3 regions of the Promicromonospora sp. NFX87 genome follow, and region 3 is predicted to be linked to each of the others. Evidence: riboswitches for the same ligand, from Rfam matches in the RefSeq annotation. Region 3 holds a riboswitch; each other region holds the start of a gene.

Region 1 (3,266 bases), 3.2 Mb from region 3:
ACGACGCCGAGGACCCCGAGCGGAACTTCGAGCAGCAGTGCCAGTACACGCCGTTCACGTCGATGCTCAACGTCGCGGGGCTGCCTGCGATCACCGTGCCGACGCACTGGACCGAGGCCACCGCGGACGCACCCGCGGGGCTGCCGATGGGCGTGCAGATCATCGGCAGGCCGGGCGGGGAGCTCACGCTGCTGGCGCTGGCGGCCCAGCTGGAGGCGGAGCTCCCCCGCCCGCGGATGTTCCCTCTCTGACGTGTCAGACGCGCAGGTCACTCGCGTGACCTGCGCGTCTGACACCGGTTAGTCCTCGTCCGGGAGGCAGCCGAAGTCCTCGTCGAAGCCCAGGGCCGCGGTCGCCAGCAGGCCCGCGAGCCCTGAGCCCTCCGGGACGGGGCGCGGGTCGTCGGTCACTACCCAGAGCCCGTCGACGACGTCGTACCCGGCCTGCGGGCCGTCGGCCACCAGGCGGCCCACCGCGGCGATCAGGCGCTCGACCTCCTCGCCCGCGGTGCCGACGCCGACCGAGGCACGCACCGCGCCGGCGTCGAACCCGAGGCGGCCGAGCAGCGGGTGGGCGCAGAACCGGCCGTCGCGCACGCCGATCCCGTGCTCTGCGGACAGGTACGCGGCCACGAGGCCCGGGTCGTAGCCCGTCACGGTGAACGTCACGACGCCCACCGGGTCGACGGCGTCGGCCCACACGCGCACGACCTCGACGCGGTCGATCGCCTCGAGCCCCGACACGAGACGACGGCGGAGCGCGTTCTCGTGCGCCGCGACGTCGGCGGGGGCGAGCGCGGCGAGCTCCTCGCACGCCGCGGCGAGGGCCACGGCACCGATGACGTTGGGCGATCCAGCCTCGTGCCGGGCGGGGCCCTCGTGCCACTCGGTGCCCGCTACGCGCACGCGCCGCACGGCGCCGCCACCTGCGAGGTAGGGCGTGCCGGCGTCGAGCCAGTCACGGCGGCCCACCAGGGCGCCCGCGCCGAACGGGGCGTAGGTCTTGTGCCCGGAGAAGGCGAGGTAGTCGACGCCGGTGGTCTCCAGGGAGATGCGGCGGTGGGGTACGAGCTGGGCGCCGTCGAGCACCACGCGGGCGCCGTACTCGTGGGCGATCGCGACGATCTTGTCGACCGGGAGCGACTCCCCCGTCACGTTCGAGGCGCCGGTGAGGGCCAGGAGGGCGAACGGGCGTTCCGCGGCGGCGGCGTCGATAAGCTCCTCGCGGATCTGGTCGAGCGTCTCGGCGACCGTCGCGCCACCGGTCAGCACGGTCGCGTCGGTGCCGCGCTGCCAGGGCAGCAGGTTCGCGTGGTGCTCGACGTCGAGGACGAGCACGCGGCCGGGCTCGCCGTCGGGCTGCGCCGGGACGCAGCCCGCGAGCAGGTTCAGGGAGTCGGTGGTGTTTCGCGTGATGATCGTCAGGTCGTCGTCGCGGGCGCCCACGAACGCTCCGATGGTGCGACGGGCGGTCTCGTAGAGCGCGGTGCTCACCTGGGAGAGGTACCCGGCGCCGCGGTGCACGCTGGCGTACAGGGGCAGCACCTGGGTGACGCGGTCGGCCACGGCCTGCAGGGCAGGCGCCGACGCGGCGACGTCGAGGTTCGCGTACGGGACCCGGCTGCCGTCCACCAGCGGGACGAGGGTCGCGCCGCCGACGACGGGCCGCAGCGGGGCGACGTCGGCGACCGCGTCGTTGTGGGCGAGGGTGGTTGCAGACATGACGTCCTCCAGCACAGTCCTGGGGGAGGTTCCCCCGCGCTTGCCACGCGCGGCTGCGCGCGGCCAGGTCGTCACCCGGGGCACCCCACCGCGGTAGGAGGGTTGCCGACCAGCGAGCCGGGGCTTGACGCTGGCACTCATGACCTGACGTCATCCTGTGCTGCGGCAAAATTCCTGTCAACGCTCGTCTCAGATATTGGTCTCACGATCCGGTCGCTCCGGCTGTGAGACGAGCGCGGCGATCCGGTCGGCGTCGGCCCGGTACATCGCGGCGTGCTCACGCAGCTCGGCCGGCCCGTCGCCGTCCGCCCGGGCCGCCGACCAGGCGGCCAGGTCGCGGAGCTTGTCGGCCATCGCGTCCAGCACCTCCGCGCGCCGGAACTCCGCTCCGTACGCCTCGGTCAGCCTGTCGAGCCGCGCCGTCGGATCCAGGTGCGCGACGTCGTAGGTGGCACCCGCGAAGGCGTCCGAGGAGAACGGCGCGATCCGGTAGGCGAGGTACGCCAGGTCGCGGACCCGCGGACCGGGCGAGGCGGTGTCGAGGTCGAACAGGCCCGCGAGGCGGCCGTCGCGGAAGACCATGTTGTACGGCGCGGCGTCGTTGTGGCAGATCACCTCGGCCGGTTCGGTGGCCGGGAGGCGCCATACGGCGTCCGACCGGGGGAACCCGGCGGTCGCGTCGTGGAAGCGCCGCAGGAGGCGGCCCGCCTCGGCCAGGACGTCCTCGGACCAGAGCCACGCCGGAGCGGGCCAGCCGGGGACGTCGCCGGGCAGGTACGAGACGATCTCCCGGCCCTGGTCGTCGAGGCCGAGCGGTGCGGGGAGCTCGGTCACCCCGGCGGCGCGGACGTGGGCGAGCAGCCGTTGGACGGTGGGCGTCCAGGGGCCCGCCGCGCGGTGGACGGTGTCGCCGATCCGTACGACGCCGGTGGTGTTGCCGCCGGTCAGCTCCTGCTCGTCCACAACGTGGTCCACAGCGTCATCCACAGCTTCCACAGGTTTGTCCACAGTGTCATCCACACTCCGACCGTAGTCCCGACCAGTGAGCGAGACGGCATCCCACCTGCCGGACGTCGTGTCGTAGGATCACAGCGACCATCCCGAGCGGCCGAGTGACGTGGCACGACGACGCCGCAGCAACCCAGCGTTCCCGCCCCTGGCGAGGACGGACGAGGGTGCTACCGCCACGACCGATGGAGGAGCACATGAGCGTCCCCGCGCACATCGAAGCCCGCCCCGCCGACGGCTACGCCGGCGACATCACGCCCCAGCAGGCCTGGGACCTGCTCGCCGCCGACCCGGCCGCCACCCTCGTGGACGTCCGCACCGAGGGTGAGTGGCGCGCGATAGGCATCCCCGACACGGCGTCTCTCGAGAAGCAGCCGGTGTTCAGCGAGTGGGTGCGGGCCGGTGGCCGCCCCAACCAGCAGTTCCTGGAGGAGCTCAAGGCCGCGGGTGTCACGGATGGCCCGGTCGTCTTCCTGTGCCGCTCCGGCCAGCGTTCGATCGGCGCGGCGCGGCTCGCCACGGCGGCTGGCATCGCGC
Region 2 (3,266 bases), 1.0 Mb from region 3:
CGCGACCTTGGCGCCGGCGTTCTCGGGGTTGCGCAGCTCAGGGGTGCTCATGGTGTTTCTCCTTGAGGATCGATGGGGGACGGCGGCCCGTCGGAGGGCCATCGCCGGAGCGCCGTCAGGCGCTCAGCAGCCGGCCCGTGGGCAGGGCGCGGGAAGCGGCGGCGGCGTCTGGCAGCCCGAGCGATCCGCGCAGCGTGGTCTCCGTGCGCTCGGTGCGGAACAGCCCGGCCCGCTGCAGGGCCGGTACGAGCCGGTCGGTGATCGCGTCGAGGTCCGCGCCGAGCGACGACGGCCGCAGGAGGAACCCGTCGGCGGCGCCGACGGCCGCCCAGTCGGCGATGAGGACCGCCAGCTCGTCCGGCGTGTCCGCGACGACGTGCGCGCCGCGCCCCGGCTCCGGACCTTCGAGCGCCTCGACGAGCTCCAGCCGGGCCCGGGCGCTGGCCCGTTCGGCGGCGAGCACCACGTACACCTCGGCGAGCACCCGCACCTCCTCCGGGTCGCGTCCGGCGGACAGCGCCGAGTCACGCACAAGGCGCCGCAGCCGGACCGCCTGCGCGGCATCTGGCACGGCGATCCGCACGACGTCGGCGGTGCGCCCCGCCAGCCTGGCGCTCGCCTCGGAACGCACGCGCAGGACGACCGGCGGACGCACCCGGGACAGTGCCGCACCGCTGCCGCCGGCACGGGTCGGGCGGCTGCGGATCGCGAACCGGATGCCGTCGTGGTCGACGCGGAAGCGGCCCTCGGCGTCCACCTCGACCGCACCCGATCCGGTGCCGGGACGTCCCGTCCAGACGCGGTTCACGGACTGGATGCCCAGGTCGACGCGGGTTGCCCAGGCCTCGTCGGGCTCCGGGACCGCCGTCTGCCGGACGGCCTGCCAGCCCGCCCGGCCGCTGCTCGCCCGGTCGACGCTGCTGAGGGCGACGGCGGTGTGCGCCGCCTCGGTGTGGACGGTGTCGACGGCGGCGACCAGGCCGATCCCCGTCGTGACCCGTGCCGCGCGGGCCGCCGCGACGACCGTGTCGAGCCGGGCGGTCACCTGGCCACGGCCGGGGTGCAGCAGGAAGTCCTCGTCGAGGGTGATGAGGTCGAGCAGGCCGCGGTCGGCGGCGCGCACCAGCTGGAGGAAGCGTTCGCCGTCGAACGGACGGGGCGGGATCGGGCCGCGGGCGCGGTGCGCGCCGGGACGGGCGCCGGCCGAGGTCAGGTCCACGCCGAGCACGACGGGACGGAGCGAGGAGGAGGCGGAGGTAATGGACGTGGGCTGCGGTGGGTACGGCACGGCAGGGCTCCGTTCGGGGCTACGGCTGCGCGGCGGCACCCGGACGACCCGGCCGGCGGCGCACGGTCTGTGCGCTTCGGCGTTGCTGGGTCACCCGGGAGCGTGGCTGCCGGAAGGTATGGGAGAGGAAGGGTCGGGTCTGCCGCGGTCAGCGGCAGGAACGGCGACAACACATACCCGTGCGCGGGGCAGCACCAGCCCGCGGGGAGACGTTCCAGGACGGCAGGGGCACGTGGACGGCGGGGGCGGCGCTCCGGGTCATCGTGGTTCTCCTCACCTGCTCGCCCAGCGGCGAGCGACGCGTGTTGTCATCCGCCGGCGGCGGTGGCCTGGTCCTCACCCGGGGCACCCACCCGCGCGGGGGGTTGCCGTCCGACCAGCCGGGGCTTCGCGTCGGAGCTCATGACCTGTCCAGCGTTACTACATCTTTCCGATCGGATTAGTGCGGTTCTTCTGGATGTCAGAGAACATACGAATGGAACCGATAGAAGTCAACGATCTATGGCCAGATCTCACATACCGGAACTAGTTCGGGGTGGCCGGGCCCATGACTTCGGTCCTTGCCACGAGATCGGTCAGCTGATTGACCGATCTCGTGGCGAAGGACCGAAGTCGCAGGACGTCCCATGCAAGTAACCGAAGTCGGCGTCGATCAGGCGACGAGCAACTCCACCTGGGACAGCGCCCCACCGTCGTGAAGCTCCAGCCGGAGTCCGGTCAGCGGTATCGGCTCGGCCAGCACGAACGGGCGCAGCTGGCCCGGCCAGGGCCACCGCTCGCCCGACCGCTCGTCCAGCACGCGGCCGTCGTCCGCGACCAGTCGCCACGCCGACGGCGGCTGCGCGTCCCCCGCAGACCCCGCCGACGACGTCAGCGTGTACGCACGGAGCACCGCACCCTCCGGGGCCTCGCCGGACGGACGCCACTCGAGCACGCCCGCCACCTCGGCAGCCGTCGTGAGGTCGCCGTCCGTCAGCCGCGGCAGCGGCCCGTCGGCGCCGTGCCATCCGCCGTCGGCCCGCTGCCACGGCCGGACCGGTTCGCTGTCCGGCCCCGCACCCGCCAGGCCGCGCCCCGGGTCGGCAGACGCCGGCACCCCCCAGCTCGTCGGCGTCCCGGACATGGCGAACCGGAGGGTCGCTCCCCCGGTCAGGTCGCCGTGCTCCACCGACGGAGCCTCGACCGCCCGGGCCGCGCCATCGACGTCCGACAGCTCCAGCCCCGCCACGTACCAGCTGTCGGCCGCGCCGGGTGCCTCGACCACGAGGTCGCCGTCGGGCCGGTGCACCACCGCGCGCTCGAAGAGCGGCGAGCCGACCGCCCAGCGCGAGGACCCGATCTCCAGCGGGTACAGCCCCAGTGCGGAGAGGACGTACCAGGCCGACATCTCGCCGTTGTCCTCGTCGCCGTGGTACCCCTGCCCGATCTCGTTGCCGGTCCACAGCCGCGCCAGGACCTCGCGCACGGTCGCCTGGGCGCGGTCCGGCCGTCCCGCGAACAGCCACGCGTAGGCGATGTGGTGCGACACCTGGTTGGACTGGCCGAACTGGCCCATCCGCACGTCGCGCGCCTCGACCATCTCGTGGATCACGGACCCGTACGTCCCGGGCTTGTCCGCCCGCTCCGGCGTGGCGAAGAACCGCTCCAGCAGCCGCTCCAGCCCCTCGCGGCCGCCGTGCAGGGCGGCCAGGCCCGCGCCGTCGTGCACGGGGTGGAACAGGAAGTTCCACGCGTCGGACTCGGTGTAGTCGCCGCCCCACTCGTCCGGGTCGAACGGGCCGGAGCCGAACGAACCGTCCCGGCCGCGCCCCCGGAAGAACCCGGTCCCCGCGTCGAAGAGGTGCACGTACCCGAGCGAGCTCTGCCGCAGGTAGGCGGCATCGGAGCGCAGGGCGCGCCGTCGGTCCTCGGGCGTGCCCGGCGCGTCCGCGAGCGCCGCGGCCATGCGGGCCAGGCCGGCGTCGTTGATGTAGCCCTC
Region 3 (3,266 bases):
AGCGCGGCGACCGGGTCGGCGGCGAGCCGCACCGGGTCGACGGTGTGGGCCAGCGACGCCGGGCCCACGAGCAGGAACTCCTCGTCGACCAGCGGCGTCGCCACGACGGCGTCCTGCCGGGGGCGTACCGAGGACACGACCAGGTCGAGGTGCCCGGCGGCCAGCGCGGCCAGGAGCTCGTCCCCGAGGCCGAGCGCGACCCGGACCTGCAGCCCCTGGGCGACCAGGGGCGCGAGGGCGGGCAGCACCCGGACGGTCATCAGCTCCGCCGCACCGCCGAGCCGGACGAGCCCCCGGACCGCAGGGGCCTCGTCCGCGGGGCCCAGCGCGGCCCGGAGCCCGTCCACGTGCAGGCCCACCTGGGTGGCCAGCGCCACCGCACGCTCGGTGGGCTCGGCACCCCTGCGCGACCGGACGAACAGCCGCGCCCCGAGCTGTTCCTCGAGCCGCGCGAGCTGACCCGTGACGGCGGGCTGGCTCACGCCCAGCCGCTCCGCCGCGGCGGACAGCGAGCCGGTGCGGTAGACCTCCAGGAACGTCGCGACGAGGTCGAGTCCCGGCACGCGCGTCACCATCCGTCCCCCGAGGCTGTGGCCCAGCCTTGCCTGGTGCTCAGGCTAACCGTGTCGGCACGACGGCGGGCGTCAGCGGGCGGCGAGCGCCTCGAGCACCGCCTCGGCGGTCGCGGTGCTGGACTGGGGGTTCTGCCCGGTGATCAGGTTGCCGTCCTGGACCACGGTGCTGCTCCAGGGCGCGCCGGTCCTGATGACGGCGCCGCGTTCGCGCAGCGCGGTCTCCACGAGGAACGGCGTGGCGTCCCCGAGGCCGCCCTGGCGCTCCTCCTCGTCCGTGAAGGAGGTGAGCGCGCGCCCGGCGTAGGCGAAGACGCCGTCCGGGGTCTCGGCGCTCAGCAGCGCGGCGGCGCCGTGGCAGAGCGCGGCCACCGTCGCCTGCCGCGCGTTGGCGGCGACCAGCAGCCGGCCGAGGTCGGCGTCGGACACGAGGTCGGCCATGGGGGCGTGACCGCCGGGGATGTAGATCGCGTCGTAGTCGTCGGCGCGGACGTCGGCCAGCGCGAGCGGCTGGGCGAGCTCGTCCGCGATGGAGTCCAGGTAGGCCCGGTGCTCCGCGGCGTCGGCGTCGGCCACGCCGCCCCGTTCGTCCAGGCTGATCTCGTCGACGGTGGGCCGCACGCCGCCGGGCGTTGCGAGGTCGACCGTGGCGCCGGCCGCGGTCAGCGCGCGGTGCGACGCGGCGACCTCCTCGGCCCAGTAGCCGGTGGGGTGGGCGGTCCCGTCGGCCAGGCGCAGGCTGTTCGCGGCGGAGAGGACCATCAGGATCTTCGACATGGGTGGTTCCGACCTTCTCTGTGAGGGGGTGCTTGGTGAGGAGAACGCCAGCATCCATCACCGAATGCCGAGTCAGCCGCGCGCGGTCATAACTCTGCTTATGGCACCGATTTGACCATGCACCTGCTGCCAGATCGGGGCCTCGCCTGGCAGCAACCGCATGGTCAGCCGCTTGGCACACTTTTCGGCCGCTCACCAGCCACGATGCGATCGTCTTGAGGGGTGGACGCTTTTCCGCTCACATCGCGGTCACGCTTACGATCCAGGTCAATCATCCAGAGCGGTCGAGAGTCCTGGCTCAACGACACCGCAGCAACCTGCCTCCGGAGCGCCAATTCCGGGCAAGGTGCTAACGCCAGGTCCGATGGAGCTGATACGCATGGCAGTCGAGTTCACGCACCTTCCCCACGCCACGATCCTGGGCTACCCGCGCATCGGCCGACGACGCGAGCTCAAGCGCGCCGTCGAGTCGTTCTGGGCCGGACGCACCACCACTGACGAGCTGGAGACCACAGCCCGCGACCTGCGGCTGGCAACCGCCCGGCATCTCGCCGGACTGGGCCTGGACGGCGCGGCCGCCGTCCCCGGCTCGTTCTCGTTCTACGACCAGGTGCTCGACGCCGTCGCCCTGCTGGGCGCGGTGCCCGAGCGGTTCCGGGATCTGGTCTCGACAGGCTCGACCAGCGAAGGTGCGGGCGCACTCTCCCTGGAGGGCTACTTCACGCTGGCCCGCGGCGAGGGCGACAAGCCGCCGCTCGAGATGACCAAGTGGTTCGACACGAACTACCACTACCTCGTGCCGGAGATCGGGCCGGACACCCCGATCGGGTTCGTGGACGACCGAGTGGTGCGCCAGTTCACGGAGCTCGCCCGGCCCGCCGACGGCGGCCAGGCGGTCGTGACCCGCCCCGCGCTCGTGGGCCCGGTGACGTTCCTGCTCCTCAGCAAGCCGGCGGACGGCGCCCCCGAGGGCTTCCGCCCGCTCGACCGGCTCGACGACGTCGTCGCCGCCTACGCCGACGTGCTGCGCGCGCTGGCCGCCGCGGGCGCGCCCTGGGTGCAGCTCGACGAGCCCGCGCTGGTCACCGACCTGCTCGACGTCCCGTTCGACGAGGTGGCGGACGCCGTCCGCCGGGCCTACGCGCAGCTTGCCACCGACCTCTCCCCCGCCACCGGAGCGACCGGTACGGCCGAGCGTCCCGCGATCCTGGTCACCGCGCCGTACGGCGACCTGCGCAGCGAGGTGGGCGACGGGCTGGCCCTGCTGGCCGGCCTCGACGTCGAGGCGATCGCCGTCGACCTCGTCAAGGGCGCCGTCCCCACCGGCCCCGTCGCCGGCCTGAAGACCAAGACCCTGGTCGCCGGCGTCGTCGACGGGCACAACATCTGGCGTGCCGACCTCGACGCCCGCCTGACCACGCTGGAGGGCCTGACGGCTCTCGGGGCCGGCGCGGTCGCCGTCGGCACCTCGACCTCGCTGCTGCACGTGCCGCACGACGTCGCCGACGAGCCCCGCCTCGACGCCGGCCTGAAGTCGTGGCTCGCGTTCGCCGACCAGAAGGTCGCCGAGGTCGTCACCCTGGCGACCGGCCTGACCGGCGGGCGGACGGCGGTCGCCGACGCGCTCGCCGAGTCGACGGCCGCGGTGCGGTCCCGCGCGGAGGCGCCCGGCGTCGTCGTACCGGAGGTGCGCGAGCGGACCGCTGCCCTGACCCCCGCCGACGTCGAACGCGCGCCGTACGCCGAGCGGGCCGCGGCCCAGCAGGCCAAGCTCGACCTGCCGCCGCTGCCGACCACCACCATCGGCTCGTTCCCGCAGACGGCGGAGATCCGGACGACCCGGGCGGCCTGGGTGCGCGGCGAGCTGTCGGACGCCGAGTACACGACCGCCATGCGCGCCGAGATCGCGAGCACCGT

Evidence for each region. A riboswitch is a leader RNA that binds a small molecule or an ion and turns the genes downstream of it on or off. The one in region 3 is predicted to bind S-adenosylmethionine.
Region 1: linked by a shared signal. The riboswitch ahead of ACNYC2_RS26595 (aminotransferase class V-fold PLP-dependent enzyme) and the one ahead of metE (5-methyltetrahydropteroyltriglutamate--homocysteine S-methyltransferase) in region 3 are both predicted to bind S-adenosylmethionine.
Region 2: linked by a shared signal. The riboswitch ahead of ACNYC2_RS16225 (LLM class flavin-dependent oxidoreductase) and the one ahead of metE (5-methyltetrahydropteroyltriglutamate--homocysteine S-methyltransferase) in region 3 are both predicted to bind S-adenosylmethionine.

Annotation. Positions count from the first base shown of each region.
Region 1 covers NZ_CP183413.1:5,928,294-5,931,559, forward strand. Annotated here, with positions in the region: gene ACNYC2_RS26590 (amidase) at 1-251, shown strand, start outside; gene ACNYC2_RS26595 (aminotransferase class V-fold PLP-dependent enzyme) at 300-1,721, opposite strand; SAM riboswitch class IV at 1,753-1,866, opposite strand; gene ACNYC2_RS26600 (phosphotransferase) at 1,911-2,696, opposite strand; gene ACNYC2_RS26605 (rhodanese-like domain-containing protein) at 2,927-3,266, shown strand, end outside.
Region 2 covers NZ_CP183413.1:3,599,835-3,603,100, forward strand. Annotated here, with positions in the region: gene ACNYC2_RS16220 (rhodanese-like domain-containing protein) at 1-51, opposite strand, end outside; gene ACNYC2_RS16225 (LLM class flavin-dependent oxidoreductase) at 116-1,288, opposite strand; SAM riboswitch class IV at 1,586-1,696, opposite strand; gene ACNYC2_RS16230 (GH92 family glycosyl hydrolase) at 1,941-3,266, opposite strand, start outside.
Region 3 covers NZ_CP183413.1:2,593,261-2,596,526, reverse strand. Annotated here, with positions in the region: gene ACNYC2_RS11570 (LysR family transcriptional regulator) at 1-563, opposite strand, end outside; gene ACNYC2_RS11565 (type 1 glutamine amidotransferase domain-containing protein) at 645-1,349, opposite strand; SAM riboswitch class I at 1,618-1,720, shown strand; gene metE (5-methyltetrahydropteroyltriglutamate--homocysteine S-methyltransferase) at 1,729-3,266, shown strand, end outside.